DNA from 2 places in the Bradyrhizobium sp. AUGA SZCCT0431 genome. Region 2 is predicted to be linked to the other one. Evidence: riboswitches for the same ligand, from Rfam matches in the RefSeq annotation. Region 2 holds a riboswitch; the other holds the start of a gene.

Region 1 (15,711 bases), on a different contig from region 2:
GAGCCTGGATGCCCTGTACACGCCCGGCCACACCGATGATTCCTACAGCTATTTGATGGGCGACCGCGTCTTCACCGGCGACACGCTTTTGATCCGCGGCACCGGCCGCACAGATTTCCAGAACGGCAGCGCCCGGGCGCAGTATGATTCGATCTTCAACCGGCTGCTGAAGCTGCCGGATGAGACCATGGTCTTCCCCGCCCACGACTACAAGGGCGACACGGTTTCGACCATCGGCGAGGAGAAGCGCTACAATCCGCGCCTGCAGGTGCGCGGCATCGACGAGTATGTCGAGTTGATGAACAATCTCAATTTGCCGAATCCAAAACTGATGGACGTGGTGCTGCCGGCCAACATGCATGTCGGCCTGCACCAGGACGATCTCGCCAAACAGGGCCTCGCACTGTCAGCGCGCGCCGCGATCGACAGTATCGGCAAGCCCGACATCCTGCTGGTCGATCTGCGCGAAGCCAGCGAGCGCGCCAAGCACGGCACGCTCTCGGGTGCGCTGCATGCGCCCTACCCCGGCATCGCCGAAAGCTTAGCGCCGGGCGGCATGCTGCGCGAAGTCGCGGCCGCGACCGGGCGCCGCGTGGTGTTCTTCTGCGCCTTCGGCGAACGCTCGGCGATGGCGGTCACCGCCGCCAAGAACGCCGGCCTTGCCAACACCGCCCACATCGAGGGCGGCATCGACGCCTGGAAGAAAGCCGGCGGCCCGGTGGTGATGGGGTGAGAAACGTAGGGTGGCAAAGGCGCGCTTGCGCCGTGCCCACCATCTATCCAATCGCCGCAAGAGAGTGGTGGCACGCGGAGCCTGTCATCGGGCGCGCATTCGCGCGACCCGGTGGCTTTGCCCACCCTACGAGGGTTACCGCCCCACCCGCTTCAACTCCGCCGTCAGCACGTCAAGCGCTTCCGCCAGCATCACGCCGCCGCATTCGGTCAGCCGTTCCGGGATCACGATGCGTTTTTCCGGCGGATAGAACCGCGCGAGCGCCGGATGCAGCAGAAAGGCCTGGCCGTCGTCGCGCGCAAAATCGCCGGCCTGCGACACCAGCAGCAAATCCGGTTTCTGGCTCACGATCGCCTCGAGTGAGGCGAAGCCGCCGAAATTGAAGCCGAGATCGCCGGCCGTGTTGAACAGCCCGGTCTCCGCCAGCAGCGAGCCGACAAAACTGTCGCTTCCCGCGACCCAGCCGCGCCGCGACAGCGGCAGCACCCGATAGGGTCTGGCGGCGACGGCCTGGCGCGCCCGTGCCAGCGCGGCATCGAGCCGGGCGATCTGCTGCGCCGCGCGGTCGGGGTGGCCGACGATCTCGCCGAACTCGCGAATCTGGTCCTTCACCTCGGGCAAGGTTCGCGGCACCGGAAGTTCGGCGAGATGCAGCCCGTGCGCCTTCAGCAATTCCCGCGTCGAACGCTTGTCGTACAGATTGGCGACGACGATGTCGGGCTTCAGCACCATCACGTCTTCCGCGCCGCCCGACAGTTTTGGATAGCGCCCGACATCGCCGGCCAACCAGGCATCGCGCGAATATCTGGAAAGCCCGAGTATCTGCTCGGGGTCGGCCAGCGACAGCAGCAATTGATCGCTGCAGACGTTCATCGACACGATGCGCGGCAGCTTGGCGGCCAGCGCCGCCCCGCCCGGCATCGCCAGCGCCGCAACCGCCAGCAGCACGGCAAGCCGGCGGCGCATCACAGATCCGCCCACGGCACGATCACGGCCTCGCGCTGGTATTCGGCGCGGTAGGCGCTGATCCGGAACACGTCGGCGATCACCTGCTCCGACAGCGCTTCCACCGGCGCGCCCTGCGACACCAGCCGGCCCTCCTTCAGGACCAGCACATGATCGGCGAAGCGTGCGGCCAGGCCGAGGTCGTGCGTCACCACGATGACCAGCACGCCCTTATCGGCGGTGGCGCGCAGATTCTTCATCACGTCGATCTGGTGGCGCGGATCGAGCGAGGCGGTCGGCTCGTCGGCGAGGATGACAGGCGCCTCCACCGCGAGCACGCGCGCCAACGCGACGCGGCTGCGCTCGCCGCCGGACAGTTCAGTGACGCGGCGTTCGCTGAACTCCACCACGTCGACCGCCTGCATCGCGCGCAGTACCGCTTCGGCATCCTTTGACGACAGCCGCGCCGGATCGGTCGCGCCGTGCGGATAACGGCCGAGCGCCACGATGTCGCGCGCCGGCAGTGGCCAGTGCACGATGTGGCCCTGCGGCAGATAGGCAAAGCGTTTTGCACGTTCGCGTAGCGATAGATCAGCCAGCGCATCGCCGCCGACGTGGATGTCACCGCGGGACGGCAGCAGCCCCGACAGCGCGCGCAACAGCGTGGTTTTGCCGGCGCCGTTCGGCCCGACCAAGGCGACCAGATGACCCGCGGTCAGCGACAGCGTGACATCGCTGAGCACATGGCGGCCGGCCAGTGTCACGTTCACACTGCGGGCGGTGAGAAGCGCGGCTTCGCTCATGCGACACCTCCCCCGAGCGCACGGCGTTCGCGCGCGATCAGATAGAGGAAGAACGGCACACCGATGATCGAGGTCAACACGCCGACCTTGATGTCGCTGGTCGAGGGAATGATCCGCACCGCGATGTCGGCGGCGAGCAGCAGCGCTGAGCCTGCCAGTGCACTCGGCACCAGCAGCCGCGCCGGATCATGACCGATCAAGGGCCGCATCAGATGCGGCGCGACGAGGCCGATAAAGCCGATGGTGCCGGTGACCGCGACCGCGCCGCCGACCCCAAGCGCGACGCCGGTGATCACGATAAGCCGCAGGCGCCCGACATCGACCCCGAGGCTCTGCGCGGTTTCCTCACCGAGGCTGAGCACGCGAAAGGAATGGCGCTGGCTGAACAGGATCATGCCACCGGCAATGATGAACGGCAGTGCCAGCATCACGTGCTGAAAACTGCGATCCTCCAGCGATCCGAGCAGCCAGAACGCGATCTCCAGCACCACGAAGGGATTGCTGGAAAGGTTCATCACCAGCGCCGTCGCCGCTCCCGCCAGACTCGAAATCGCAAGACCCGCCAGGATCAGGATCAGCAGCCCGGCATTGCGGCCGGCGATCGTCAGCAGCACGAACACCGATCCGAAAGCGGCCATGATCGCCACCACCGGCAGCGCATAGGAGCGCACATCGGCCCACCCCAGCGCGATCACCAGCACCGCGCCGAAGGCAGCCGATTGCGGCGCGCCGAACAGCGAGGGCGAGGCCAGCGGATTGCGCAGCAGGCCCTGCAGCGACGCGCCTGACATTCCCAGGATGGCGCCGATCGCCAGCGCCAAAATGGTCCGCGGCAGGCGGATTTCCCGCACGATCACCTGCGACACATCGCTGCCGCCACCGAGGAGCGCTTCCATCGCCGCCAGCGGCGACAGCCGCACCGGCCCGATGCCGAGCGAGATCAGCACCAACAGCCCGACGAGGCCGGCAAGCGCGGCCGTCACGCCAATCCGGCGCCGCGCGGCCTCCTCGTTTGCAGCAATGATGGTATCAACACTCATCGATCGTCCCCGAACGGTCAGCCCGTACCGCACTATGGGTTCGAGCGGTACTGCTCATGCGACATAAAAGACGCACTCGTCCAGTGAGGACCGCAGGCGGGGCCTGATGGGATTGACTCTGTATTTGACAAACTTCTACCATAATTTTTGACGGTTCCCGTTTTGGGGATCAAAAGGGAATGCGGTGCGGGGAAACTCCCCCAATTCCGCGGCTGCCCCCGCAACTGTAAGCGGTGAATCTTTCGTCCTATGCCACTGGGAATCTCGGTCCTGGGAAGGCGACGAAAGGTAACGACCCGTAAGCCAGGAGACCTGCCGTCAGCCGTGGTCACACGCGAAGATGTCGGTCGGGGAGTACAGGCATTAGTTTCACCAGAGCTGCTTACAGCACGATGGTGGGACTTGGTTCGCTGTGACGTGCCACTGACGTCATACCGAGGCCTGAACCATGTCTTCTACCACCCCAGTCGCCAAGCGGCGCCGCCATCTTTTGCTGGCCTCCAGTGTTCTCGCACCGATCATGGCGCTCGGTATTTCCGGCGCGCAGGCCCAGCAGACCGCCACAGCCGATCAACTGCCGGCGATCGAGGTCAACCCGCCCGGCGACCAGAACAGGACCCGCGCCAAGCCTGCTTCCGATCAGGGCTCGGGTACGCGCCGCGTCGTCGCGCCGAACCCGAGCCCGTCAAGCAATCGGAGCCCTGCGCCGGGGACCGGCTCGAACGTCGCGTCGCAAGGCGATGGCCAGGGCGGCGGCGGAGCGCCCGTCCGGCAATTCGCCGGCATCGTCGGCACATCGGCGACCGTCATCACGGCTGAAGAAATCGCGCATTCGCCCGCGCAGACCTTGCAGGAAATCATCGCGCAAACACCGGGCGTGCAGCTCACCAGCCTGTTTGGCGGCGTCAACGGCGCAAAGACCAGCGTCGATCTGCGCGGGTTCGGCGCGTTTGCGACCTCCAATACCCTCGTGCTGATCAACGGCCGCAGGCTCAATGACATCGACATGGCCGGGGTCGATTTTTCGACCATCCCGCGCGATTCGATCGAGCGCATCGAGATCACCCGCGGCAACAGCGGCGCGGTGCTGTACGGCGACAATGCGGTCGGCGGCGTCATCAACATCGTGCTGAAGAACGGTGTCGGCGGCCCGCCGGTCGCGATCCGCGGCGAAGCCGGCGTCGGCTCCTTCAATCAGCGTATGGCTTCGGTCTCGGCCGCGACCAATTTCGGTCCGTGGTCGACATCGTTCTACGGCAATGGAATCAAGTCGGACGGCTACCGCGTCAACAACGCCCTCGACCAGCGCAACGGCGTCGGCAACCTCAATTACACCACGCCCGGCCTTACAGCGTTCCTGACCCTGTCCGGCGACGACCAGAAGCTGGGTTTCCCGGGCGGCCGTCTCGTCGATCCCTCGATTGGCCTCGATGAACTCGCCACCAACCGGCGCGGCGCCGCCACGCCGTTCGACTACGGCAACCAGCAGGGCGCCAACGCCACCGCAGGATTCACCAAGACGCTGATGAACGGCGTCGATCTGATCGTCGACGGCGGCGTGAGAGACAAGAAGCAGCAGGCCGCCTTCTTCAATCCCTTCGGTAACAGCTACGTCGACGCCCACCTGCAGACCTGGTCGATCACGCCGCGATTGAGCATCAAGAATGTGCTGTTCGGGATGCCCTCACAGATTTTAACCGGCATCGATTATTACGACGCGACCTTCCACCAGGAACGTCCGACGGACCGGGGCTTGCCGCCGATCCATACCTATGATTTGCAGCAGCAAACCTTGGCCGGCTATTTCCAGCAAACCATCGGGCTGTTGCCGACCACCGATTTCTCGTACGGGGCCCGCGTGCAACAAACCACGTTGAAAGCCAGGGACATCGTCAACAACGATCCGAATTGCGCCTTTTTCTTTACCTGCGCGGCGCAAAACCTGCCTCTCGACAGCCGGGAAGGCCAATACGCGCTGCATGTCGGCCTCGAACATCGCTTCAACAATATCGTCTCGGTATTCGGCCGGGCCGCCCGCGCGTTCCGCACGCCGAATGTCGACGAGAGATTGTCCTCCGGACCGTCCTTCGATCCTGTCTTCTTCACCCCGATTCCCGGCACCTTCCAGCTGAAAACCCAGACCTCCCACGACATCGAGGGCGGCTTCCGCATCAAGTCGGGCGGGTTCCAGATGCAATCGAGCATCTACAGCATGGACCTCGAGAACGAGATCCATCTCAACCCGGCACTGTTCTTTAACGTCAACCTCGATCCGACCCGCCGTTACGGCTCCGAGACCAGCGCCTCGCTGCGTATCAGCGACAGCGTGCTGCTGCGCGGCGGCGTGGCCTACACCCGCGCGGTGTTCCGTGAAGGGCAGTTCGCCGGCAATGACGTTCCGCTGGTGTCCCGCTACACCGCCAGCGGCGGCGTGACGTGGAATATCTGGCAGAACTATCTGGTTGCGGATGCCACGGTGCGCGGCTGGAGCGAGCGCTACATGGACAACGACCAGAAAAATACCCAGCGCCGCATCCCGGCCGATGCCACCATCGACTTCAAGCTGAGCGGGGCATATCAGCACTTCTTCTGGTCGGTGAGCGTCAACAACGTGCTCAACGCGCTGTACTACGACTATGCGATCGCAAGCACGTTCACCGACGGCCGCTTCAGCGCCTATCCGCTGCCGGGCCGGACCTACATGGTGAAGGCCGGCGCGACGTTCTGAGCCCGGACGCCGGTCCGGGGCCCGCTCCGGACCGGCTTGTCCTGACCTGACAAGCCAGTATTCTCTTTGGCCCCGAGGGTTAAGGGAATGCTGGTTGATGCCTGATGTTTCCGCCGTCGCGGCGACCGATCTGTTGCAGCGGGAAATCGCCGATCCCGACACGCAATGGAGTCTCGGCACGTTCGGCGCCATCGCCGAATTCACCCGCGACCGCGACGAGCCGGTGCGGCTGACGCAATCGATCGAGGCCGTTGCAGCCGTGACGCCGCGCGGCGGCATTGCGCTGAAACCGGGCGGCAACAGCCGGCCGTTCGCCTCCGAGAGCATCACGAAATCAGGCTGGAGCCATCGGATCGCGCTGTGCCTGCCATCCGACGATTGCGCGATGAACGGCCGCAACGCGCTGACGGAAGTCGGCGCCGATCGCGAGGCGCTGCGGCCGGAGGATCGCGAAGCCATCCTGTTCGATCTCGGCCTCGGCGCGCTGCAGGCGGATTTTTGCGTGCGCGTCAGTGATCCTGATCTCGCCGCGCGGCTGCGCGAACTCTGCGGCCGCGCCGTCTTCGAACACGACAATCCCGCGATGGGGATGATCCTTGGCGCGAACCCGCATCGCGTCTTCATCAGCCGGCTCGGCCGCATCGAGGTCTATCAGCCGATCCCGCCACCCTCGGGCAAGAGCCCGGAAGGGCCGCACACGCATGTGCTGCCAAGACTGCTGAAAAGCGGCCGGACCCATGCAGCCACCGAGCCGGTTCCCGGGGGCTGGATCCCCTGCGCGCACATCTATCCGCCGCATCCGTTGCGTGACGGAATGAGCGAAGCCCGGCCGTTCGACCGGACACGTCACCAGCGTTTTCAACGGATCCTGGCAGCGTGCGGCGATCCCGAAGCGCTCGCGATCAAGCAGCGCGTCGTCGATGCGGTGCTGGCGGGGGAACCGCCTGTGGCGATCGCCGGCGACCGTCACGGCCGCGCCGGCATCCGCATTGCACTGCGCCAGGTGAAGGCCGAAGGCCAGGCGTCAACGACATTGGCAGCCTGGCTGGCCACTTTCGACCAGAGCAGCCCTGAAGACGGCGATGACGCCGCCGCTCTTCACCATGAGGGCTGATTCAACGCGATAACGGGGCATTTTCGACCCAAATTCGCGCCCCCAGCGGCGTAATTCATGGTATTACCGCCGAAACACCGCCCGACGGCATGCGTCGCGGTTCCAGAGGTAGATGATGAACGACGAACCGAAGAGTCCGGCCGAAATGAAAGAGCTTCGGCTGCACCGCAAGCGTACCCAGGAGGTCGAGGGCATCAAGGCGATGGCCGAGATCGCGGCCTCCGACATCGCAATTCGCAAGCGGACTGAAAAGCTGCGCGCGCTGCGGCTGGCCAAGGAAGCTGAGGACCTTGCCAATCCGCCCGAACCGAAGGCCAAGCCCAAAGCGAAAGCCAAAGTGGCGAAGAAGGCTGACGTAAAATGAGCAAAGAAGATCGCGACCGCGCCCAGGCGCGTCTGGATAAAACCACCCGGGCAGCCCAGGACGCGCGGTCCGGCAAGGCCGACCGCGATGCGGCCTCGAGGGCCATGCTCGACAATATGGCGAAGCTGAAGGCGTTGCGGCTTGCCCGCGAGGCCGCCACACCTCCGACTCCCGTCAAGGCAAAGAAGGCCGCGGCCAAATCGAAAAAACCGGGCGAGAAGCGCCCGACCCCGGCATTGGGCGATTGGCTGGCGAGCCAGCAAAGCGGCGGACGACGGACTTAAGCTCGAAGACCCTGAGCTGAGCTCTTTGAGCTCAGCTTTGAAGTCCAGTCTTGAAGTTCAGTCGAAAAACTCAGTCTTGCAGCGTTACGCCGGTGGCCAATGGATCATCGAGCGCGTCTTGGTCTCGGCGTCATAGACCTGCACTTGCAGCATCTGGAATTTGTTCTTTAGCGCCGTGCCCGCCTCTTCGGCGGCTTCGACCGTGTCGTGGTGCGATTTGAAGTGACCATCCACGACAAGCGAATATCCATTGGTCGGCGCCTTGTCGGCGCGAATGATCTTGCGTGGCTGCTGTTCTTCGGTTTCGATGCGAGGCTTCTTCATTTTGGCTCCGTGTGATTGCCCCGTTTGAAGCAATATCGGCAAAAAGGGCAAGGAAAATTCGTGTTGCTGACGCTGGTATAATGCGCAAAGTCGGTCGTATTACGGTGAATGCGTCAATTCGTCCGGATAAAGCCGGTTGAGCCGGCAAAAAGGCGCGATATGGGCGGAAACGGCAAAAAGGGCGAACCTCCGAAGCAGGACAACGACAAGCCTGTGAAGCCGAAAGGCCCGCCTGTCGAAGACGACGATTACGAAGATGGCGACATCGCCACGCCAAAGCACGACCGCCATGGCACTGATGACGAGCCGTTGTGATTATTGTCGTCCCGGCGAACGCCGGGACCCATACGCCGCGGCCGTTGTGATAAGGCAAGCTGGTAGAGGCACCTCAACAACAAGCATCGGTGGCTATGGGTCCCGGCCTTCGCCGGGACGACGCGAGGTCTAGCCAAACCCCTCACTCTCAATCTTCCGGATACTCCCGACATCGAGCAGATGCGCGCCGAAACCGCCGCGCGCCAGTTTGATCGCTGACGACGGCGAGGCCAGCAGAAATGCTGCGGTCATCGCCAGCGGCACGGCGCTGAACCAGTCCAGCCGCACCGGCGTAAGTTCTTCACGGCTGCCGGCATAGGGTCCGCTGGCGGTAAACACACGGCCGCATTCCCGGATAATATCGCCCCGCGTGCCGCCGCGCGATGCGCAACCGAGCAGCGCCTGCATCGCCAGATGCGTGAGCACGCCCTCGCGGCTTTCCGGCAACGGCTCCGGCGTCTCGCCTTGCGAGACACGCAGCAATAACCCAACGAGATCGATGCCGGCGCGATAGGCGTTGACCGGCTCGACCAGCCGCGGGTTGCAATCGATCAGGAGCGGCGCCGTGCCATCGTCGGGCATGATAAAATCGACCGACAGCGCGCCGTGCCAGCCGAGTTGCCCGCCGATGGTCTCGAGATAGGCGCGCACCATCGGCCGGCCCACGCTTTGCTTGATTGCCTCGCCGCCACCGACGCCGAGAGCGACTTGCCGATAGGCATGAAAGCCGACCAGCCGTCCCCGGCAAAACACCGACTGCGCCTTCTCGGTGGTGCCCGTGATGAGGTCCTGGGCCAGCACCTCATCGGCGAACGCATCGCCGGCGCCGAGATCACGCAGCGCTATTTCGAGATCATCCGTATTGCGCACGAACCAGATGCCGCGGCTTGCGGTGCCGATCGAGGTCTTGACCACGGCTGGAAATCCGATGGCGTCGCGCAGCTCGCGTGCAGATTTCACGATCCGCGTCGGCGGCTGCGGCAGCTTCAATCGATCGAGCAGCCGGCTGAACCCGGCCTTGCTGTGCGCGGCGCGATAACTCTCGAATGAAGGCAGCGCAACACCGGCACGGCCATCCAATCGCGCGCGCATCCGCGCAAACAAAAAACCCTGCTCATGCGTCGGCAGCAGCACATCGAAACGTTCTCGCGCCAGCAATTGCTCGACAAACGCCAGAAATCCGGCGGGGTCTGTGCGCATCCCCGGGCAGCGGTGAAATTTGCGGACGAAGCGTGAGAACCGCGCCAGGCAATGGGCGGAGGGATCGCAAACCTCGACATGATGGCCCGAGAGGCCCAGTATCGTGATGGCCTCGCGGGCTGAGGTACTGGAACCTTCTGGCACCAGCACCCGGAGCGGCTTCGCCGGATCGATCATGCCGGATCATTGCCGCGCGCGCCGACTTTGTCCCTGAACTTATTGACGCATTTGGCCCCTTCCGCACCCAGCGCCGGGGCAGCCATGCAGCCGTATTCATGGACAAATAACGGCTAACCACTATTTTCGGCGGGCATTTTAAAAGCCAGCCTTTGCCGGGCCGTAGATCGAGACGGGGTTTGACGCTGATATGGTCGATGTTCTGACCGCGCCGCAACACGTGAAAGCGGACAGTTCTCTGCGCACGCTGGCGGGAATTTCGGTGGCCCATTGGGTCAGCCATTTCCATATCTTCGTGTTGCCGATGCTGTTTCCTTATCTGAAGGCACAGCTCGGCGTCGGCTATATCGAGCTCGGCTTCGCCCTGACCGTGTTCGGATTGGTGTCCGGCCTGACCCAGGCGCCGATCGGCTATCTCGCCGACCATATCGGCGCGCGCAAGGTGCTGCTGATCGGCCTCACTGTCGGCGGCCTGGCGCTGATCATGCTCGGCATGCATCTGAGCTACAGGTCACTGATCGTCTGCGCTGCGCTGCTTGGTCTCGCCAACAGCGTCTATCATCCCTGCGATTACGCGATCCTCTCCACCCATATGGATGAAGCGCGGATGGGCCGCGCGTTTTCGATCCACACTTTTGCGGGCTTCCTCGGCGGCGCGGTGGCACCCGCGATCATGGCGGCACTCGTCGCTTGGGTCGGAGGTCTTGGCGCGCTGATCGTGGCCGGCGCGGTCGGACCTGTGGTGGCGCTGCTGTTGATCGCCGTCGGCATTCCCGATGCGAGTTCGGCCGACCGCAAAACCGATGGCGCGGCCGCACCCCGGCAAAGCGTCATTACGTCGGCGATCATCATGCTGACGTTCTTCTTCATGCTGCTTGGTCTCTCCAACGCCGGCATCAGCAATTTCGGCGTGGTCGCGCTGATGAGCGGCTATGGCGTGACATTCTCCGCCGCCAATATCGCGCTGACCGCGTTTCTCGGCGCCGGTGCGGCGGGCGTGCTGGCCGGCGGCTATCTTGCCGACCGTACCACGCGCCACGGACAGGTCGCCGCCGCCTGCTTTGGGATCAATGCCGTCATCATGCTCGTGATCGCGACGACCACCTTGCCGTCGGTGGTGCTGACCGCGGCGATGGGCATTGCCGGGTTCCTCGGCGGCGTGATCGCGCCCTCGCGCGACATGCTGGTACGCAATGCCGCCCCTCCGGGTGCGGCCGGCCGCGCTTTCGGCATCGTCTCCACCGGCTTCAACTTCAGCGGCATTCTGAGCCCGCTATTGTTCGGCTGGATCATGGACCAGCACCTGCCGCATTGGGTGTTCGGCGCCTCCGTCGCCTTCATGGTTTTGACGGTGCTGCTGGCGCTCATCACCGACCGCAAGCCGAAGACGCGAGCGGAGGGCCCGGTCACAAATTTAGAGCCTCGGTTCTGATTGAATCAGAACCCAGGCTCTAGCTTTTTGTATTGACGCGTTTTCTGGCGCAGATAAGTTTACGCAATCTGCGCAAACCAGATTGCTATGCGAACCGGTATCCACTTCGCTCGAAAACGCTCTGTTTGCATTCCTGAACCTCAATCCCGGCGGTTGACTGCATCAGGGGATATCAGATGATGCAGTCAACAAAATTTCAAACCCGGGATGAATCGCCATGACCAGTTCCCATGACCTCGTGATCCGTGGCGGCAACATTGCCGATGGCAAGGGCGGCGACCTCTATGAAGCCGATATCGCCATCTCGGGCGGCCGCATCACCGAGGTCGGCAAGGTTTGGGGGAAAGGCAAGGAAGAGATCGACGCCCGGGAAAAACTGGTCACACCCGGCTTCGTCGACGTCCACACCCATTATGACGGCCAGGTCACCTGGAGCCAGGAGATTACGCCGTCGTCGCAGAACGGCGTCACCACAGCGATCATGGGCAATTGCGGCGTCGGCTTCGCGCCGTGCCGGCCGAGCGACCATGTCCGCCTGATTCAGCTGATGGAAGGCGTCGAGGATATTCCGGAGCCGGTGTTGAGCGCAGGCATTCCCTGGGCCTGGGAAAGCTTTCCGGATTACATGGAGTGGCTGTCGAAACGAAACTTCGACATGGATGTCGGCGCGCAACTGCCGCACGCGGCCTTGCGCGTCTATGTGATGGGCGACCGCGGCGCGCGCCGCGATCCCTCCACGCCCGATGACAACAAGGCGATGGCGGCGCTTGCCGCCGATGCCGTGCGCGCGGGCGCACTCGGCTTCTCGACCTCGCGCACCCTCAATCACCGCACCTCGACCGGCGACTACACGCCGACCTTGAAGGCCGGCGAGGACGAGCTGACCGCGATTGCCGCGGCGATGCACGGCCAGGGCCGCAGCGTGCTACAGTTCGTGCTCGATCTCTCCACCATCAACGAAGATCTGCCGATGATGCTGCGGGTGGCCGAGAACACCAAGATCCCGGTGTCGTTTTCGATCACGCAAAACGACAAGGCGCCGCAGCGCTGGCGCCAGACGCTCGACACCATCGCGGAGGCTTCCGCGCGCGGCCTGTCGATCACCGCGCAGATCGCCGCCCGCCCGGTCGGGCTGATGCTGGGCCTCGAGTTGTCGCGCAACCCGTTCCAGACCCATCCGAGCTATCAGGCGATCGCGAAACTGCCGCTGAAGGAGCGGCTGGTACGTTTGCACCAGGCGGAAGTGCGCGCCGCGATCCTGAGCGAACACGCGACCGCGACCGATGACCCGCTGTTCTTCCGGCCGAACTACGACAAGATGTACCTGCTCGGCAATCCCCCTGATTACGAACAGCCGCCGGAAAATACGCTGGGCGCGCAGGCCCGCCGTCAGGGCAAGCAGGCAGAAGAGCTGGCCTACGACGCGATGCTCACCGACGACGGCCGCGGCATGCTCTACGTGCCGTTCCTCAATTATGCCGACGGCAATCTCGATGCGACGCGCGAGATGCTGCGCGACCCGAACGCGGTGCCGGGCCTTTCCGACGGCGGCGCGCATTGCGGCATCATCTGCGACGCCAGCTTCCCGACTTACCTCCTGACGCACTGGACCCGCGACCGCAGCCGCGGCGAAAAACTCTCGATCCCGTTCGTGGTCGCGGCGCAGTCGCGCAAGACCGCGCTCTCGGTCGGTCTCTATGATCGCGGCGTGATCGCACCGGGCTTCAAGGCCGACGTCAACGTCATCGACTATGACAAATTGCATCTGCATCCGCCGAAGGTGCATTACGATCTGCCGGTCGGCGGCCGCCGGCTGATGCAGCAGGTCGACGGCTATGATGCCACCATCGTCTCCGGTGTGGTGACGCAGCGTGGCGGCAAAGGCACCGGTGCCCGCCCCGGCAAACTGGTGCGCGGCGCGCAGGGATCGCAACCGAAGTTTGGCGCGGCGGCGAGCTGACGCAGGTTCGGCTTAGCCGCAATCGAGGCCGATCGCGTGACCGCGCTTCGATACCATCGTCGCAATGGCTCATGCCGGTCGTCGCAGATCAGGCGCCGCCAAACTTGGACGGATCATTGTAGCTCGGGGTCTGGTCCATGAGCACGGGTGGAAAGCGCGGGTCCACCGGCTGGACGGGACGGACAATGACATGTCGCGGCTTGGCGTGATGCACCTTTTTTGCGGCGCTGGCAGAAGCACTAAAGGCGATCAAAAGGCCTAAGGCCAAAATAAAACGCATCGCAAAGTTCCTTTAATCAGCCTCCCGCTTCCCATGTGTAGCCCTTACCGCACCGCCGCAATCTGCAACGGTTTCAAGATCTCTCAAATCGGGGTGATCAGAAGCGGCAATGCCTTTTTGCATAGTGGCAAGGCCACCGGCGCACGCCCGGGCAAACTGGTGCGCGGCGCGCGAGGCAGCCGAAATCTGATGTGGCCGTGGGTTAGGCGCGTCAGGCCTTGGTCGCAGCCTGGGTCACGAATTGATGGCCGACCCACCATACCGGTTGGCGGGGATTCAATGCCTCATGCAGCATGGCGTATCCGCAGGCCTTGAACACGATTTCGCTCAGCGCCGCCGTGAGAAGCTTGCGGCCGTCCTTGTGCATATCGATAATTGCTTTCGACGTGGCGTGCATCAATTCCATCTGCTCGGGGGCGTTGTGCTGCGGCCATTGTTCGAACTTGGTCCAGCGCTGAATAATGTCTGAACGGAAATAATTGTCGGTGAGCTCGATCAGTGCCTCAAGGCTGTGTTCGGGTTTCAGCAGGTCAGCACACTCGGTCAGCAGCTTCCTGGTGACCGGATGATCGGGCGCCTCTTTTTTGAAGGCAGCGAGCAGCGGATAGAGCGCCACTTCAACACCCAGAAATATCGAGCTTGAATTGGTCAGGATCTCCGGCGCATTGAAGACACTCGCTTTCACGCCATCCGCGGTCGCGCGCCGCGCGATATTCTCGAGTTCGATTTTCGCAAAACCCTGCAGGTAAGGTGAATAGCTCTGCCAATGATACTCGCCGGCAATAAGGATCTCGGTGCCATGATAACCGTAGGCCACGTAAGAAACCTGACCGCCGTTCTTGGCGACGCTGTCGCGCAGCCCGGCACTCAGTTCGATCAGATCCGAAAGACTATTCGCGCTCACATCCATAAAGCTCATTTCGCAGAGCCGGCCGAGGTCGCCTTCCCAAAATTCCTTGGAAGAGGTAGCGGTCCCTTTGAAGACCCGGTTCATGACGGGCATCATGATCTTCGCGCGCGGAACTCCACCGGCCATGGTGTGAGCGATCAGGACCTTGGCGCCATCGGGAATTTGCTTTTGCAACTCGACCAGATATTGCGTCACGCGCGCCCGAAAATTTTCGCGGCCGGCTTTGCGCGATTCTTCCACTTGCGCAAGATCAAGCGTGGCCTTGTCCCACTCGCTGAGCTTTAAACCCTTGAGCTGGTCGCATGGGCTGAGGCCCTTGCTCGATTTTGCCAGATCGAATCCGCATTCCAAGGGAACGTTGACCAGCGGCTGGTCTTTCTCCGCCAACTCCTCCGCCGTCAGGGGACGTAGCTGCTCATTTTCATCGCGGCGTCCGACCGTGCCATAGATGACGGTCATCCCGGCTTTTTTTGCTTCATCGATCAGGCCGTTGACGTACCCCCGGGCAAAGACCTCGCCGAAAATGACCAAAACGTCGTTTTTGCCGTAGCCTGAAACCGGGTTGACCTGACGAAGCGGCTCGAACTTTTGCACGCGGATATCCTTGGCTGGAGAGGTTCTTCGAATACTAACAAATTGACCGGTACCAAGTACATCGGTTCCATCCCGAACCCAAGTATGAACCCAAGTATGGACTCAAGTATGAACTCAAGTATCGATAGGCGCCGTGCTGGCATTCCCGATAGCTGGAGGGTATAATTTGGGGAAGTTTGGCGATGGTTCGGATGTCGATTTTTGCAGGCAGATTAGGTCTCGCGCTCGCCTTGGCGGCGCTCTGTCTGGGCGGGCGGACGGCCCACGCCCAGGCCGCACCCGTGCCCTATTGGAGCCCGGGCTGGCCCATCGGCTTTGGCGGGACCCTGCCCTCCGACCAGGACTCCCCGACGCGCTATAATTTCCAGAACGGCATGTTTATCAGCGGCACCAGCATTCCTGCGGGATTGAACTGGAACGGCATCAACCAGGCTGGAGCGTTCGGCAATTTCGGCTCGCTCCGTTACGAGGGTATGCAGGCCGGCTACAATTTCGGAAGCGCGGGCGG
Region 2 (15,711 bases):
CTCGTCAACCTCCATGAGCCGGCTATAACCGACCATGTCGGCGGCAAGGACCGCTGCGAGCCTCCGCTCTGGTCCAGGCACGTCCATTTCCAGTTTCCCTTGCGGGCAGCCTAACAGACGCGGGGCCGTGCCCCAAGCTGGTTTGCGCCGGAAATGCCTACTAGAGCGTTTTCCAGCGAAGTGGACGCCGGTTCGCGTCAAGAAAACGCGTCAAACCAAAAATCTAGAGCCCCGTTCCGATTCCATCGGAACGGGGCTCCAGCTGGCGCCTCACAGCATCCCGAGCGCCTGCATGTAGGTTTCCAGAATCGTCTCCTGCTCGGCGCGCTCATTGGCGTCCTGCTTGCGCAGGCGCACGATGGTGCGCAGCGCCTTGACGTCGTAGCCATTGCCCTTGGCTTCAGCATAGACGTCGCGGATATCGTCGGAGATCGTCTTCTTTTCCTCTTCCAGCCGTTCGATGCGCTCGACGATGGCCTTGAGCTGGTCTTTTGCGAATTTCGTCGCGGGTTCTTCCTGGACGGCGGCGGCAGAGGTGGCCATCGGGTACTCCTGAGTGGAACTGAATGGTAGGGCTGAAAGATCAAGCGCCGCACGCTTCACCGCGCGGCGCTTTCTGAGATTGACCCTCAAGAGTGCGGCGCCTTGCGTCAAGGCACCATCGCGCTCATCCACAGCGAGCCCACAGGAAGGTAGGAAGTGGTGCGCCGCTATTCCGCCGAAGCGGAGTGGATTCTTTCCCTCTCCCCTTGTGGGAGAGGGAAAGGCAGCGCGGCGGATAAAGCTCTAATGCCCGCTATGGGTCTTCTTCATCGCTTCCAGCTGCTCGGGACTGGCGGCGCCCTGAAACTTCGACTTCCAGGTCTCATATGGCATGCCGTAGACCGCCTCGCGGCTCTCATCCTTGCTGATCGCCACGCCCTTGCCGTCGGCCGCTTCCTTCATCCAGTTCGACAGGCAGTTGCGGCAGAAGCCGGCCAGGTTCATCAGGTCGATGTTCTGGACGTCGGTCCGGGTGCGCAGGTGCTCGACCAGGCGCCGGAAAACGGCGGCTTCCAGTTCTGTTCTGGTTTTGTCGTCAATTGTCATGGCTTGGTCCCGCAGGGTTGTTCCTGAGCATATTGATATCAGGTGGGAATTGTCACAGATTTTGCCATATCGGCGCGCAAACCAGCGCGGATCGGGTTGAATCCGGACGTCCCGCATCGTGGGAAACGCGCTTGCCGGGCGTTGACAGCTCCCGCCGGGCACGCGAAATCGTCAATGATTTGATATAGCTTCGCCATATGATCGGAACAGATTCTCTGCCTTCACGCCCCTTCCCCGCTCGCCTGACCGCCGGCCTCCTGCCGGCGCTGGCGTTGGCGGTGACGGGCCTGTGGAACAGTTCGGCGGCCGCTGACTTTCGCCTCTGCAACAACACCTCGAGCCGGGTCGGCATCGCGCTCGGCTACAAGGACGCCGAGGGCTGGACCACCGAGGGCTGGTGGAACGTCTCCTCGCGCAGTTGCGAGACGCTGCTGCGCGGAACGCTTGTCGCACGGTTCTATTATATCTACGCGCTCGACTATGACCGCGGCGGCGAATGGTCGGGGCAGGCCTTCATGTGTTCGCGTGACAAGGAATTCACCATCAAGGGTACCGAGAATTGCCTGGCGCGCGGTTTTGACCGCACCGGGTTCTTCGAGGTCGACACCGGCGAACAGAGAGCATGGACCGTGCAATTGACCGAAGCCAATGAACAACCCGCGCAGCAGCGCGTGCCGGGGATTCCGGGAACAGTCGGTCCCGGCGGTGTGCCGGGCCTGTCGCCGGGCGGACCGCCCCAAGGCGGATCCGGAGGCGGATCCGGGCAGCCGCCCGCTTCGGCGCCCAAGCAATGAGGCGTCTCCGTCGGATCAAGATCCTCGCCACCCTCGGCCCGGCATCGTCGGACAGCGCGATGATTCGCAAGCTGTTCGAGGCCGGCGCCGATGTGTTCCGCATCAATATGAGCCACACCTCGCACGACAAGATGCGCGAACTGGTCGCGACCATTCGCAATGTCGAGTCTAGCTACGGCCGGCCGATCGGCATTCTGGTCGATCTGCAAGGACCGAAGCTGCGTCTTGGCTCGTTCAATGAAGGCGCCACCCAGCTCAAGAACGGCCAGAGCTTTGTTCTGGATTCCGACAAGGCACCTGGCGACAACGGCCGCGTCCAGCTTCCGCATCCGGAAATCCTGGCGGCGCTGCGGCCGGGTCACGCATTGCTGCTCGACGACGGCAAGGTGCGGCTGATCGCCGAGGAAACCTCGCCCGATCGCGCGGTGACGCGGGTGGTGATCGGCGGCAAGATGTCGGACCGCAAGGGCGTCAGCCTGCCCGACACCGACCTGCCGGTCTCGGCGATGACGCCGAAGGATCGCGCCGATCTCGAAGCGGCGGTGACGACCGGGATCGACTGGGTCGCGCTTTCCTTTGTGCAGCGCGCCGAGGACGTCAATGAGGCCAAGCGGCTGATCCGCGGCCGTGCCGCCGTGATGGCCAAGATCGAAAAGCCGCAGGCGATCGACCGGCTCGGCGAGATCCTCGAGGTCTCCGACGCGCTGATGGTGGCGCGCGGCGATCTTGGCGTCGAACTGCCGCTAGAGCGGGTGCCCAGTCTTCAAAAGCAAATGACGCGCATGGCGCGCCGCGCCGGCAAGCCGGTGGTGATCGCAACGCAAATGCTGGAATCGATGATCCAGGCGCCGGTGCCGACGCGCGCCGAAGTCTCCGACGTCGCGACCGCGGTCTATGAGGGCGCCGACGCCATCATGCTGTCGGCGGAATCCGCTGCCGGCAAATTCCCGGTCGAGGCGGTCTCGACCATGAACCGCATCGGCGAGGAAGTGGAGCGCGATCCGACCTATCGCTCGGTGCTGACGGCGCAGCGGCCCGAGCCGGAGCAGACCGTCGGCGACGCCATCGCGGATGCCGCGCGGCAGATCGCCGAGACGCTGGAATTGTCCGCGATCATCTGCTGGACCAGTTCGGGCTCGACCGCGATCCGCGTGGCGCGTGAACGGCCGAAGCCGCCGGTGGTGGCGATCACGCCGAACCTGGTGACGGGGCGCAAATTGTCCGTCGTGTGGGGCGTACATTGCGTGGTCGCGGAAGACGCCCACGACCAGGACGACATGGTCGATCGCGCCGGCTCGATTGCGTTCCGCGACGGCTTCGCCAAGGCGGGCCAGCGCGTGATCATCGTCGCCGGGGTGCCGCTCGGCATCGCCGGCACCACCAACATGGTGCGCATCGCCTATGTCGGACCGGAAGGCAAAGCGGATAAGTGACGGCGTGCCGTCATTCCGGAGAAAGTAGGGTGGGCAAAGGCGCTCTTGCGCCGTGCCCACCATCTATCCCCGCGCAATTAGCCTGAATGGTGGGCACGCTTCGCTTTGCCCACCCTACCGCTACGGCACAACTAAGCCAGCGTCGCATCCAGCGTGATCTTGGTGTTCAGCAGTTTCGACACCGGGCAGCCGGCCTTCGCCTTGCCCGCCAGTTCCTGGAATTTCGCGTTGTCCGCGCCGGGAATTTTCGCCGCTAGCGTTAGATGAACGGACGTGATGGCAAAGCCGTCGCCTTGTTTCTCAAGCGTCACGTCGGCCTTGGTTTCCATCTGCTCGGCGGTGAGCTTGGCTTCACCGAGGATCAGCGACAGCGCCATGGTGAAGCAGGCGGCGTGCGCGGCGCCGATCAATTCTTCTGGGTTCGAGCCCGGCTTGCCCTCGAAGCGGCTGGCGAAACCGTAGGGATATTCGTTCAGCGCGCCGCTCTTGGTCGAGATCGCGCCCTTGCCGTCCTTGATGCCGCCCTGCCACTTGGCTGAGCCTGATGTCGTCGTCATGGAATGCTCCTTCACCGGTGAATGACCGATCACGCGCAATCTGGCTGATGGTTGCGTCAGAGCGATGTCAATTGCCGGTGATCTCCGCGCAAACGCATTCCGCGTTTGTCGCGAGCGATCATGCCCTACGCACCCACCAGCGCCTTGGCCGGCAGTACCGCCTGCACCACGAGGCCGCGGGCGCGGGCGTCCATGACGCCGACCGCGCGCAACGCCAATAGCGTCACGGTCTGCACGGCGTCGCGCAGTTTTGCGGAATCGTCCATATTGTCAGGGGCCAGCGGGCCGACCAGTGCCTCGTGCAATGCGCCGAGCAGCGCGGTGGCGGCGAGCGCGGTATCCTGCGCCGGCAGATGTCCGGCGCGCACGGCCGCCTCGATCCTTGCGGCGATCTCGCCGGAGATTTCGCGGCGGCTGGCGAGCCGCGAAGCTGACACATCGACATCGACCGGCTCCGCGAGAATCCCCCAGGCGAGCTTGCGCTGCGACAGCACATGGACGGCAACTGTCGTGACCGCCGCGGCCAGTGCCGAGGAAGGTCCGGGCGCCGCCTCCGCCGCGCGGCGGATCGCGGCCAGTTCGTCGCGCGAAACTTCGGCGATCAATTCGGAAATCAGTTCCGCCTTGGACGGGAAATAGCGGTAGACGGTTCCGGCCGCGACATTGGCGCGGACCGCCACGGGGGCGATCTGCACGGCCGCCATGCCGCCGTCCGCCGCAGCGTCCCGCGCCGCCGCCAGAATGGCGCTGCGCCGCGCCGCCAGCCGTTTCACCACTTGCTGGGTTCGCCGATAGACCATGGCGCGCTTCCCCATCCCCGGCGCGTCCGCACCCGGGAGGGGGTTGCAAGATCGCGCTGCGTCTTCAATGTTTTGAACGATTGTCCCCAATCGCTTTGAAGAACTGAACAACTATTCAGGCCGGAAGACAAGAAGCAAATGTGACGGTCTGGGGCACAAATGGCCGCTGAACGCAGCGTCCAATTGGTGGGCCGATAACCATAGCCGTTTCCCGAATATTAAGCCTTCCCGCGCCACTGTGCCCTACAACCTCGCAGGGTGCGGCATGGTCAATTCGAACGCTTTCACGGCCTGGCGGCTGTTTCAGCTGAACTGGATTCCGATTGCCGCCATGGGCGCCGTGGTGCTGCTCGGGGGCGCGCTCTGCGGTTTCACAATGAAACCGCTCGCACTGGCCGTTACCCTGGGAATCGTCGCAGCATTGGCGCTGATCGCCTACCTCTATGCCTTCGCCAAGGGCGATCAGGCGGATCCCAAGCTGATCTTTCCGCTGGGGGCGATTTCCCAGCTGCTGTTGATCGCGACGATCATGGGGCCGCTGACCTACGTCGCTGCTGTGACCAATTGGCCGCTGCAGGACCGCGCCTTGCTCGCGATCGATCGCGCCATGGGCATGGATCCGGAAATGATCGCGCGATACGTCAACGACCGTGACTGGCTGGGCGCTTTGCTGGTGCGCAGCTACACGCTGATCAAGATCATCCTGCTCGCGATCCCGCTGGTCCTCGCCCTGACATCGCGTTTTGTGCGGCTGCAGGTGTTCGTGCTTGCGTTCAGCCTGACGCTGATCATGACGCTCTTGATTTCGACGTTTACGCCGGCGATCGGAACCTATTACGGCCTCAACATCGACCCTGCGCAATTCTCGTCCCTGGATGCCTCGATGTATCAGGCGCAGCTGCGCGACATGCTGGCGCTGCGCGATGGCTCGCTGCGGCATCTCGAATTGCTCAAGATCACCGGCATCGTATCCTTCCCGAGCTTCCACGCGGCTTCCGCCGTGCTCTACATCTGGGCGCTTTGGCCGGTGCGCTATGTCGGAGGGGCTGCGGTCGTCCTCAATATCCTGATGATGGCTTCGACGCCCGTGATCGGCGCCCACTACATGATCGACGTGTTCGGCGGTGTCGCGCTGGCCGTGATCGGCATCTGCCTTGCCAAATATCTCGTGAACATCGTGGCGCCCTCGTCGGCGAAGGCACAGGCTGCGCCGCAGGTAGCCCTGGTGCCGGCATTGGATTAACCCGCCATCGTCGTGCTTTGCGATGGTAAATTCTGACTAAAACGCTTATCCGCCCGGTTAACGGCTTCTTCGCCAAACATCGTCATTGTCAGCCGCGTGAGCCCGCAATTCACCGAAATGTATCGCGGCCGTGGTCAGGTAGCGGAAATTCCTGAGGCACGCCGTGCCTGTCACACCAACGCAAGAAGCCGGCCCAAAATCCGATGTCCATTTCCTTCGCCAATCCGATTGTTAATGGCGCCAGTGTCCGCAGCCTCGGGCGCGTGTTGATTCCGCTGTTGACCGGGCTCGTCGCCTATCTGATCTTCCTGTCGCTCGGGGAAATCCTGCTGCGGGATTCCGACACGCTCTGGCAGATCAGGATCGGGCAGTGGATCGTCGAGCATGGCGCCGTGCCCTACACCGACGTTCATACCTTCACCCGGTTTGGCGAACCCTGGATGTCGAGCTCCTGGCTGTCCCAGGTGCTCTATGCCGTTTCCTATGAATCGTTGGGCTGGGCCGGCCCGGTCATCCTGACCTCGCTCGCGATCGGGGCGACGGTTGCGATCTTCATGTACCTGTTTGCCGACTATCTCGACCCCACCCGCGCGATCCTGCTGGTCACGCTTGCGGTGCTGGAGTCGGCGACCCACTTCCTGGCACGCCCCCACATGCTGGCGTTCCCATTCATGGTCGCGTTCCTCGGCGGGCTGCTGGCGGCCGCGGATCGCCGGAGCGCGCCGTCATGGTGGCTGCTGCCGGTGCTTGCGCTTTGGGCCAATCTGCACGGCGGTTTTGTTCTCGGACTGGCACTGATAGGACCGATTGGCCTGGAAGCGCTTTGGACCTGCGAGCGCCAGGACCGCGTCAAACTGGCGATGCGATGGGCGCTGTTCGGCATTGCTGCAGTCGTTGCCTGCTGCTGCACGCCCTATGGCTGGAACACGCTGCTCGGCGCGGCGAAGATTCTCAGCCTCGGCAAGCTGCTGTCCATGATCTGGGAATGGATGCCGGCCAATTTCTCCACCTGGAGCTTTTTCGAATTCACGCTGCTCGGCCTGATCGGTCTCGGCTTCTATCGAGGCCTCTCATTGTCGGTGCCGCGAATCATCCTGCTGCTCGGCCTGCTCTGGATGGCGCTGTCGCATTCCCGGAACATCGAAATCTTCGCCTTCATCGCGCCACTGGTCGTGGCCAAGCCGTTTGCCGAGCAGTTGGGAACGCTGCGCACGGCGATGGTGCCGGTTCGGGAAGGGCAGTCGCGGGCGCCTGTCGTGATGCTTGCCGCGCTCGCGGTGGCGGTGGCCGGATGGGCATCGACGCAAGTGTTCATCGCGCACCACCCGTTCTCGTTCCTGCCGTCCCAGACGCCGGTCGCAGCGGTGGACGTCCTGCAGAAGCGGCAGGTTCAGCGCATCTTCAGCACGTCGCCGTTTGGCGGCTATCTGCTGTCTCGCGACATCAAGGCCTTCATCGACGGCCGCGCCGAACTCTACGGCGAACAGTTCGTCCTTGACTATTTCGACGCGGTCACCGCCAAGGACGTCTACATACTGCTCGCCACGCTCGACAAGTATCAGATCGACGCCACCTTGCTGGGGCCGGATTTGCCGGCCACCAAGGTGCTGGATCATATCGCGGGGTGGAAGCGGGTGTATGCGGACGACGTCGCCGTGATCCACGTCCGCGACGATCAGCGCAAGGCCGCTCCATCTTCCGCGCCGGGCTCGTCGAACTGACGCCCGGCTCTCATTCCCAGGTCAGAGCGCCACCGTTCTGATATTCGATGACGCGGGTCTCGAAGAAGTTCTTCTCCTTCTTCAGGTCCATCGCTTCCGACATCCACGGGAATGGATTTTCGGTTTCATCGAACACCCGCGCCAGCCCAAGCTGCGCGCAGCGGCGGTTGGCGATGAAGTGCATGTAGGTCTCGCACAAAGCCGCGTTCAGCCCGAGAAAGCCGCGCGGCATGGTGTCCCGGCCATAGGCGGCTTCGAGCTCCGCCGCAGTGCGCACCATGTCACGAACCTCGTCCTGGAACGCCGTGGTCCACAGATGCGGATTCTCGATCTTGATCTGGTTGATGACGTCGATGCCGAAATTCAGATGGATGGATTCGTCGCGCAGGATGTACTGGTACTGCTCGGCAATCCCGACCATCTTGTTGCGGCGGCCGAGCGATAGGATCTGCGCAAAGCCCGTGTAGAACCACATGCCCTCGAAGATCACATAGAAGGCCACGAGATCGCGCAGGAACGCCTGGTCGGCTTCCGGCGTGCCGGTCTTGAAGTCGGGATCGTCGAGATGCTGGGTGTGCTTCAGCGCCCAGGCGGCCTTGTCGGTGATCGACGGCACCTCGCGGTACATGTTGAACAGCTCGCCTTCGTCCAGGCCCAGGCTCTCCACGATGTACTGGAAGGTGTGGGTATGCACCGCTTCCTCGAAGGATTGCCGCAGCAGATATTGCCGGCATTCCGGATTGGTCAGATGGCGGTAGATCGCCAGCACGATGTTGTTGGCGACCAGACTCTCGGACGCCGCGAAGAAGCCGAGATTGCGCTTGATGGCGCGGCGCTCGTCCTCGGTGAGGCCGTCGCGCGACTTCCATAGCGCGATGTCGGCCTGCATCGAGACTTCGGTCGGCATCCAGTGATTGTTGCAGCCGGCGAGATATTTCTCCCACGCCCATTTGTATTTCAGCGGCAGCAATTGATTGACGTCGGCACGGCAATTGATCATCCGCTTGTCGTCGACCGACACACGGCCACCGCGGCGGTCGATGGTTCCGAGCCCGGTTTGATCGGCCTCGGCAGGAGGTGATGCCGCAAAGGGCGGCGGCGCGTGACGAACGGGCGCGGAAGGTTCGGACCAGTCGAGCATTGGGTTTATTTCCTTATGTTTCTTGCTGCTTACTGGCAGGCTTCGCATTCGGGATTATCGATGGAGCACGCCACCGCACCGGTTAAGTCCGGCGCGGTGGCGGCCTGCGGGACGATGATTGGGGCTGGAGCCATCATCGTCACGGAGGCGACACTGTTGAGCTTGCCGTCGGTGCCCTTGAGCGTGGACTTCTCGACATGCGTCGCGCTGCGCGAGCGTAAGTAATAGGTGGTCTTCAAGCCGCGGGTCCACGCCAGGCGATAGAGCGCGTCGAGCTTCTTGCCGGACGGGTTGGCGATATAGAGGTTGAGCGACTGCGACTGGTCGATCCATTTCTGGCGCCGCGCCGCCGCCTCGATCAGCCAGGCGCTGTCGATCTCGAACGAGGTGGCATAGAGCGCCTTGAGATCATCAGGGATGCGGTCGATCGAGCCGACGCTGCCGTCGAAATATTTGAGGTCGTTGACCATCACCTCGTCCCACAACCCGCGCGCCTTGAGGTCGCGCACCAGAAACTCGTTCACGACGGTGAAGTCGCCGGACATGTTGGATTTGACATAGAGGTTCTGGTAGGCGGGCTCGATCGACTGCGCGACGCCGCAGATGTTGGAAATCGTCGCCGTCGGCGCGATCGCCATCACGTTGGAATTGCGCATGCCGGTCGATCTGACCCGTTCGCGCAAGCTGCCCCAATCGAGCGTCATGGAGCGGTCCATCGCGACGCCGCCGCGCGCTTCCGCCAATAGCTCGATCGAATCGATCGGCAGGATGCCCTGGCTCCACAGCGATCCGTCGAACGAGGGATAGCGACCGCGCTCAGCGGCGAGATCGACCGAAGCCGAGATCGCGTAATAGGAAATCGCCTCCATGCTGGTGTCGGCGAACGTCACGGCCGCATCGGACGCCACCGCGATGCGCATTGCCTGCAGCGCGTCCTGGAATCCCATCAACCCGAGACCGACCGGACGGTGCCTCAGGTTGGAACGTCGCGCTTCCGGAATCGTGTAGAAATTGATGTCGATGACGTTGTCGAGCATCCGCATAGCGATCGTCACGCTCTTCTTCAGCCGCGCCTCGTTCAGGCGACCGCCCTGGATGTGATTGAGCAGGTTGATCGAGCCGAGATTGCAAACCGCGGTCTCGTCGTCGGAGGTGTTGAGCGTGATTTCCGTGCAGAGATTGGAGGAATGGATGACGCCGGCATGGCGCTGCGGCGAACGGAGATTGCAGGGATCCTTGAACGTGATCCAGGGATGCCCGGTCTCGAACAGCATGGTCAGCATCTTGCGCCAGAGGTCAGTGGCGCGGACCTGCTTGAAGACGCGGATTTCACCGCGCGCCGCCTTGGCTTCATAGGCGGCATAGCGTTCGGCGAATTTTGTGCCGTAGAGGTCGTGCAGGTCGGGCGTCTCGTCAGGCGAGAACAAGGTCCATTCGCCGTCGGTTTCGACGCGCTGCATGAACAGGTCAGGCACCCAGTTCGCGGTGTTCATGTCGTGGGTACGGCGGCGGTCGTCGCCGGTGTTCTTGCGCAGATCGAGGAATTCCTCGATGTCGATATGCCAGGTCTCGAGATAAGCGCAGACCGCGCCCTTGCGCTTGCCGCCCTGGTTGACCGCAATGGCCGTGTCGTTGGCGACTTTCAGGAACGGCACCACGCCCTGGCTTTCGCCATTGGTGCCCTTGATGTGGGCCCCAAGGCCGCGCACGCGGGTCCAGTCATTGCCGAGCCCGCCGGAATATTTCGCCAGCAGCGCGTTGTCCTTGACCGATTTGAAGATGCCGTCGAGATCATCCGCGATCGTGGTGAGGAAGCACGACGACAATTGCGGCCGCAGCGTTCCGGAATTGAACAGCGTCGGCGTCGATGCCATGAAATCGAACGACGACAGTAAATCATAGAATTCGATCGCGCGGGCCTCGCGATCGATCTCGCGGGTCGCAAGTCCCATCGCGACGCGCATGAAGAATGCCTGCGGCAGCTCGATGCGGTTGCCGCCTTCATGCAGGAAATAGCGGTCGTACAGCGTCTGCAGGCCGAGGAACTGAAACGCCAGATCGCGTTCCGGCTTCAGCGCCGCGGCGATTTTCTTCAGGTCGAAACGCGCCAGATCCGGATCCAGCAGTTCGGCCTTGATGCCGGTCTTGATATAGGCCGGGAAATATTCGCCGTAGCGGCCGGCCATATCGGCCTGCGAGGCGTTGGTCGGCACCCCCTGCACGTAGGACAGCACTTCGGTGCGCAGCTTGTCGAGCAGCAGCCGCGCGCTCACGTAAGCGTAATTGGGCTCCTGCTCCACCAGCGTCCGCGCAGCCATCACGGAAGCGAGCGCCAGTTCGCCCTGGCTGATGCCGTCGTAGATATTGCGCTGGGTTTCCGCGATGACAGGCGCGGCGTCGACGCCGTCAACACCGGCGCAGGCCTCGCCCACGATCAGCGCGAGCCGCGCGGTATCGAGCGGCACTTTGGTGCCGTTCGCCAGCGTCACATGTAGCACAGGTCCTGCCGCAGGGTGGGCCGATTTGGCGGCCTCCTGCTCGGCGCGCTGCCTGGTGCGCTCGTCGCGGTACAGCACATAGGCGCGCGCCACCTTGTGGTGCTCGCTGCGCATCAGCGCCAGTTCGACCTGGTCCTGCACGTCTTCGATGTGAAAGGTGCGGCCTTCGCTCATCCGGCGTGACAGCGCGCCGACGACCTCAGCGGTCAACTGCTCCACCACCTCGTGCACCCGGCGCGAGGCCGCCGCGGTGTGGCCCTCGACGGCGAGGAACGCCTTGGTCATCGCGACCGAGATCTTGCTGGCATCGAATTTCGAAACCGTGCCGTTGCGGCGAATCACCTGCATCGGAAGTTCGGCGTCCGGCGCGGCGAGCGTTTCGGGACGCAACTGGAACAAGGGAGCGGTTTTGGTTTCGAGAGAAATGAGACCGGAAGATTCGGACATCGGCAGACCCCGTGGTGTTGTTGAGGCCGGATGTCTTTGGGGACGCTGCATCGAATGCGCGACGGCAAACGCCGGCATGGATCTGCAAGCGACCGCCGGGACACCCCGCCCGTGGACGTTTTTTCGGTGTCGCGGCAGGTCTCCTGGCTCGCAGGTCGTCGTTGTTCCCTTGTCTTCCCAATGCGAAGCCGCATCAGTGACGTGAAAAAGCGGGAGCAACTCACTGCTTACAGTTGCGGGGGCAGCGCCGGAATCTCGCGAACTACCGCGATTCACCGGCTTCCCTCTTAGCCACCAAATCTTGCGACGGGGTGGACCGTGACGTCTACATGTCGTGTTATTCGGCGGCCGGTGTCAATGGGCACGGATGGCGATAGCCAGAAAATTTGGCAAGTTCCTCCGCAGCTGTGAACAACGATGGCGGCTGTGCACCCGCACCGGTCGAGTTGACGGGCGCGCCGAGTTGCAAGTAAGTGGACGTGTCGTGGTTCTTCGGGATGGTTTTCCCGAAGCTAAGAGGGAAGCCGGTGTGAAGCCGGAGCTGCCCCCGCAACTGTAAGCGGCGAGCCGCTGTCCAACAAAGTCACTGAGACCCGCAAAGGTTTTGGGAAGACCGGACAGCAGCATTGACCCGCGAGCCAGGAGACCTGCCTCGACAACATAAACGTCCTCGGGCGGGGTGTCCCGGTGGTGCGGTTGCGATTCCGCGCGCCCTATCGTCCGGAATCCAGACGTGTCACTTCGGCCTTTGCCCCCAACTTTTGGGGTTAAGCCATGACTTCTTTCAAAGCGACTGCTTCTACAAATTCTACCTCCTCACTTCCCGTCGCTTCGCTCGGCACGCCGCGCATCGGTCCGCGCCGCGAGCTGAAATTCGCGCTGGAGAGTTTCTGGTCGGGTACGACCGACGAGAAAGCCCTGATCGAGACCGGCATCGGGCTGCGCGCGGCCAATTGGGCGCGCCAGAAGAAGCTTGGTGTCAGCATCATCCCGTCCAACGACTTCTCGTTCTACGACCAGGTGCTCGACACCTGCGTGATGGTCGGCGCGATTCCGAAAAGCTACGGCTGGAACGGCGGCACGGTTCCGCTCGCCACCTACTTCGCGATGGCGCGCGGCGCCCAAGGCGCGGCGCATGATGCCGACTGCGGCCACGCCCACCACGACACGGCCCACGGCGTGCCGGCGCTGGAAATGACAAAATGGTTCGACACCAATTACCACTACATGGTGCCGGAACTGGAGAAGGATCAAACCTTCACGCTCGCCTCGCGAAAGCCGATCGAGGAGTACCTGGAAGCCAAAGCGCTCGGCTACCAGACCCGCCCGGTGCTGGTCGGCCCCGTGACGTTCCTCAAACTCGCCAAGTGCAAGGATGCGGGATTCAACACGCTGTCGCTGCTCGACCGGTTGCTGCCGGTTTATATCGAGGTGCTGAGCGAACTCGCGAAGGCCGGCGCGGAATGGGTGCAGATCGACGAGCCGTGTCTGGTCCTCGACCTCGACATCATCGCGCAGCAGGCGCTGCATTATGCCTATGCGGAAATCGCCAAGGCGGTGCCTGGGCTCAAGATCATGCTGGCCACGTACTTTGGCGGGCTCGGCGCCAACCGCGACACCGCGATGGCCCTGCCTGTCGCTGGCCTGCATCTCGACCTCGTGCGCGCCCCGGAGCAACTCGACGATCTCGCCGGTCTTCCAAAGGACCGCGTGCTGTCGCTCGGCATCATCGACGGCCGCAATATCTGGCGCGCCGATCTGAGCCGGCTGCTCGACCGGCTGGAACCTGTGGTCACCAGGCTCGGCGGCGACCGCGTGCAGCTCGCGCCATCCTGCTCGCTGCTGCACGTCCCGATCGACCTTGCGCTGGAAACCAGCCTCGATCCCGATGTGAAGAGCTGGCTGGCATTTTCGGTGCAGAAGATCGAGGAACTGGCGGCGCTCGGAACGGCATTGGCGCGCGGCCGCGTCCACGCCGACGCCATCCTGAAGGCCTCCGATGAAGCCGCAGCCGCGCGCAAAGCTTCGCCGCGGATCCACGATGCCAAGGTGGCGACGCGTGCCGCCGGCATCGATAGCGCGATGCGCCGCCGCCTCAACGCGTTTACCGATCGCGCCGGCGTGCAGCACAGCCGCTTCAACCTGCCGGCCTTCCCGACCACAACCATCGGCTCGTTCCCGCAGACCGCGGATGTCCGAAACGCCCGCGCCGCGCATGCCAAGGGCGAGCTGACCGACGACGCCTATAAACTCTATCTGCAGAACCAGACCGCGCGCGCGGTGCGCTGGCAGGAGAATATCGGGCTTGATGTGCTGGTTCATGGCGAGTTCGAGCGCAACGACATGGTGCAGTATTTCGGCGAACAGCTCGAAGGTTTCGCCTTCACCGGGCATGGCTGGGTGCAGTCCTACGGATCGCGCTACGTCCGCCCGCCGGTGCTGTTCGGCGACGTGTCCCGCCCGAAACCGATGACGGTCGAGTGGTGGCAGTATGCGCAGTCGCTGACCAAGCGGCCGATGAAGGCGATGCTGACCGGGCCGGTGACCATTCTGAACTGGTCGTTCGTCCGCGACGATATTCCGCGCAGCGAAGCCTGCCGCCAGGTCGCGCTGGCGATCCGTGACGAGGTCGCCGACCTGGAGGCCGCCGGTGCCGGGATGATCCAGATCGACGAAGCGGCGCTGCGGGAGGGCCTGCCGCTGCGCCGGTCGGAGTGGAAGACCTATCTCGACTGGGCGGTGGACGCCTTCCGCATCTGTTCGTCGGGCGTGCGCGACGACACCCAGATCCACACCCACATGTGCTACTCGGAGTTCAACGACATCATCGATGCGATCGGTGCGATGGACGCCGACGTGATCTCGATCGAGACCTCGCGCTCGAAGATGGAACTGCTCGACGCTTTCAGGAACTACCGCTATCCGAACGAAATCGGCCCCGGCGTCTACGACATCCATTCGCCGCGGGTGCCTGAAACCGCTGAGATGACCGACCTGCTCAAGCTGGCGCGGCTGCGGCTCTCCGACGCCCAGCTCTGGATCAATCCGGATTGCGGATTGAAAACCCGGAAATGGGAAGAGGTGCGGCCCGCTCTGGTCAACATGGTCGCCGCCGCCCGCGAATTGCGGGCGCTCGCTTAAACGCCCGCCCCGTCTCTCAACCCGGCATCATTGAAAGGATACGCCATGCGCTTCTGGATCGAATGCACGAGGTGCGAGACGGGGCAGGCCGCCCACATCAATATCGCGCTGGTCGGCAGCATGTGGCGCGACGGCGAGCGCACCGTGCTCGCCTTCGTCGGCGGCGACGGCCAGCGCATCGAGGTCACCGAGACGCCGGAACAGATCATGGCGCTGCATCTCGGACCGCTGGCAAAGGCGTAACGACGCGATGACGGTGAGGCCTGATAATGCCTGGTCGGAAGCCTCTGTCGATCTTCGCAAGGTCGGCGCGAACCCGGATCACTGGTATCCGGTCGCATGGTCGCACGAGGTGAAGTCCGGCCAGACTTTCGCGGCGCGGTTCGCGGGCGAACCGATCGTGCTGGTGCGCCCGAGGGAGGGCGCGATCTTCGCGCTTGAGGACCGCTGCGCGCACCGCCAGGTGCCGCTGTCCAAGGGAACGGTCGATGGCTGCACCCTGCGCTGTGTCTATCATGGCTGGCGTTACGATGCGTCGGGCGACTGTGTCGACGTGCCCTATCTCGGCAAGGGCAAGCGGCCGAACGGCGTCCGCCGTTATCCCTGCTTCGAACGCGACGGGTTGATCTTCGTGTGGCCCGGCACGGCGTCTGCCGCCGCTCCCTTGCCGCAGATCGGCGCAGCCGCTGATACCGCCTACAAGACCCGGCGGTTCGGCAAGCTCGTCGCCTGTCACTACACTTTCATGCATGAGAATTTGATGGACATGAACCATCAGTTCCTGCACCGGCGCACCACCGGAAAAGTCGTGCCGCGCTATCTCGGCAGCCGCGCCGGCGAACGCTGG

What was found. Region 2 has a riboswitch for cobalamin ahead of metE (5-methyltetrahydropteroyltriglutamate--homocysteine S-methyltransferase). Riboswitches for the same ligand answer to the same signal wherever they lie in the genome.
Region 1: linked by a shared signal. The riboswitch ahead of JQ567_RS09340 (TonB-dependent receptor) and the one ahead of metE (5-methyltetrahydropteroyltriglutamate--homocysteine S-methyltransferase) in region 2 are both predicted to bind cobalamin.

What each region holds. Positions count from the first base shown of each region.
Region 1 covers NZ_JAFCLR010000008.1:36,465-52,175, reverse strand. The annotation lists gene JQ567_RS09360 (MBL fold metallo-hydrolase) at 1-733, shown strand, start outside; gene JQ567_RS09355 (ABC transporter substrate-binding protein) at 869-1,699, opposite strand; gene JQ567_RS09350 (ABC transporter ATP-binding protein) at 1,699-2,481, opposite strand; gene JQ567_RS09345 (iron ABC transporter permease) at 2,478-3,521, opposite strand; cobalamin riboswitch at 3,656-3,856, shown strand; gene JQ567_RS09340 (TonB-dependent receptor) at 3,970-6,249, shown strand; gene JQ567_RS09335 (DUF6925 family protein) at 6,347-7,363, shown strand; gene JQ567_RS09330 (transcriptional regulator) at 7,479-7,727, shown strand; gene JQ567_RS09325 (hypothetical protein) at 7,724-8,011, shown strand; gene JQ567_RS09320 (hypothetical protein) at 8,096-8,335, opposite strand; gene JQ567_RS09315 (hypothetical protein) at 8,495-8,650, shown strand; gene JQ567_RS09310 (hypothetical protein) at 8,780-10,027, opposite strand; gene JQ567_RS09305 (MFS transporter) at 10,218-11,459, shown strand; gene JQ567_RS09300 (amidohydrolase family protein) at 11,677-13,419, shown strand; gene JQ567_RS09295 (hypothetical protein) at 13,508-13,699, opposite strand; gene JQ567_RS09290 (enoyl-acyl carrier protein reductase FabMG) at 13,911-15,203, opposite strand; gene JQ567_RS09285 (outer membrane protein) at 15,395-15,711, shown strand, end outside.
Region 2 covers NZ_JAFCLR010000007.1:41,443-57,153, forward strand. The annotation lists gene JQ567_RS08225 (adenylate/guanylate cyclase domain-containing protein) at 1-87, opposite strand, end outside; gene JQ567_RS08230 (DUF2312 domain-containing protein) at 271-543, opposite strand; gene JQ567_RS08235 (DUF1244 domain-containing protein) at 787-1,089, opposite strand; gene JQ567_RS08240 (DUF1036 domain-containing protein) at 1,287-1,883, shown strand; gene pyk (pyruvate kinase) at 1,880-3,316, shown strand; gene JQ567_RS08250 (OsmC family protein) at 3,448-3,873, opposite strand; gene JQ567_RS08255 (TetR/AcrR family transcriptional regulator) at 3,999-4,673, opposite strand; gene JQ567_RS08260 (phosphatase PAP2 family protein) at 4,939-5,916, shown strand; gene JQ567_RS08265 (hypothetical protein) at 6,120-7,637, shown strand; gene JQ567_RS08270 (ribonucleotide-diphosphate reductase subunit beta) at 7,648-8,778, opposite strand; gene JQ567_RS08275 (ribonucleoside-diphosphate reductase subunit alpha) at 8,808-11,723, opposite strand; cobalamin riboswitch at 11,839-12,059, opposite strand; cobalamin riboswitch at 12,192-12,393, shown strand; gene metE (5-methyltetrahydropteroyltriglutamate--homocysteine S-methyltransferase) at 12,498-14,864, shown strand; gene JQ567_RS08285 (hypothetical protein) at 14,910-15,107, shown strand; gene JQ567_RS08290 (aromatic ring-hydroxylating dioxygenase subunit alpha) at 15,115-15,711, shown strand, end outside.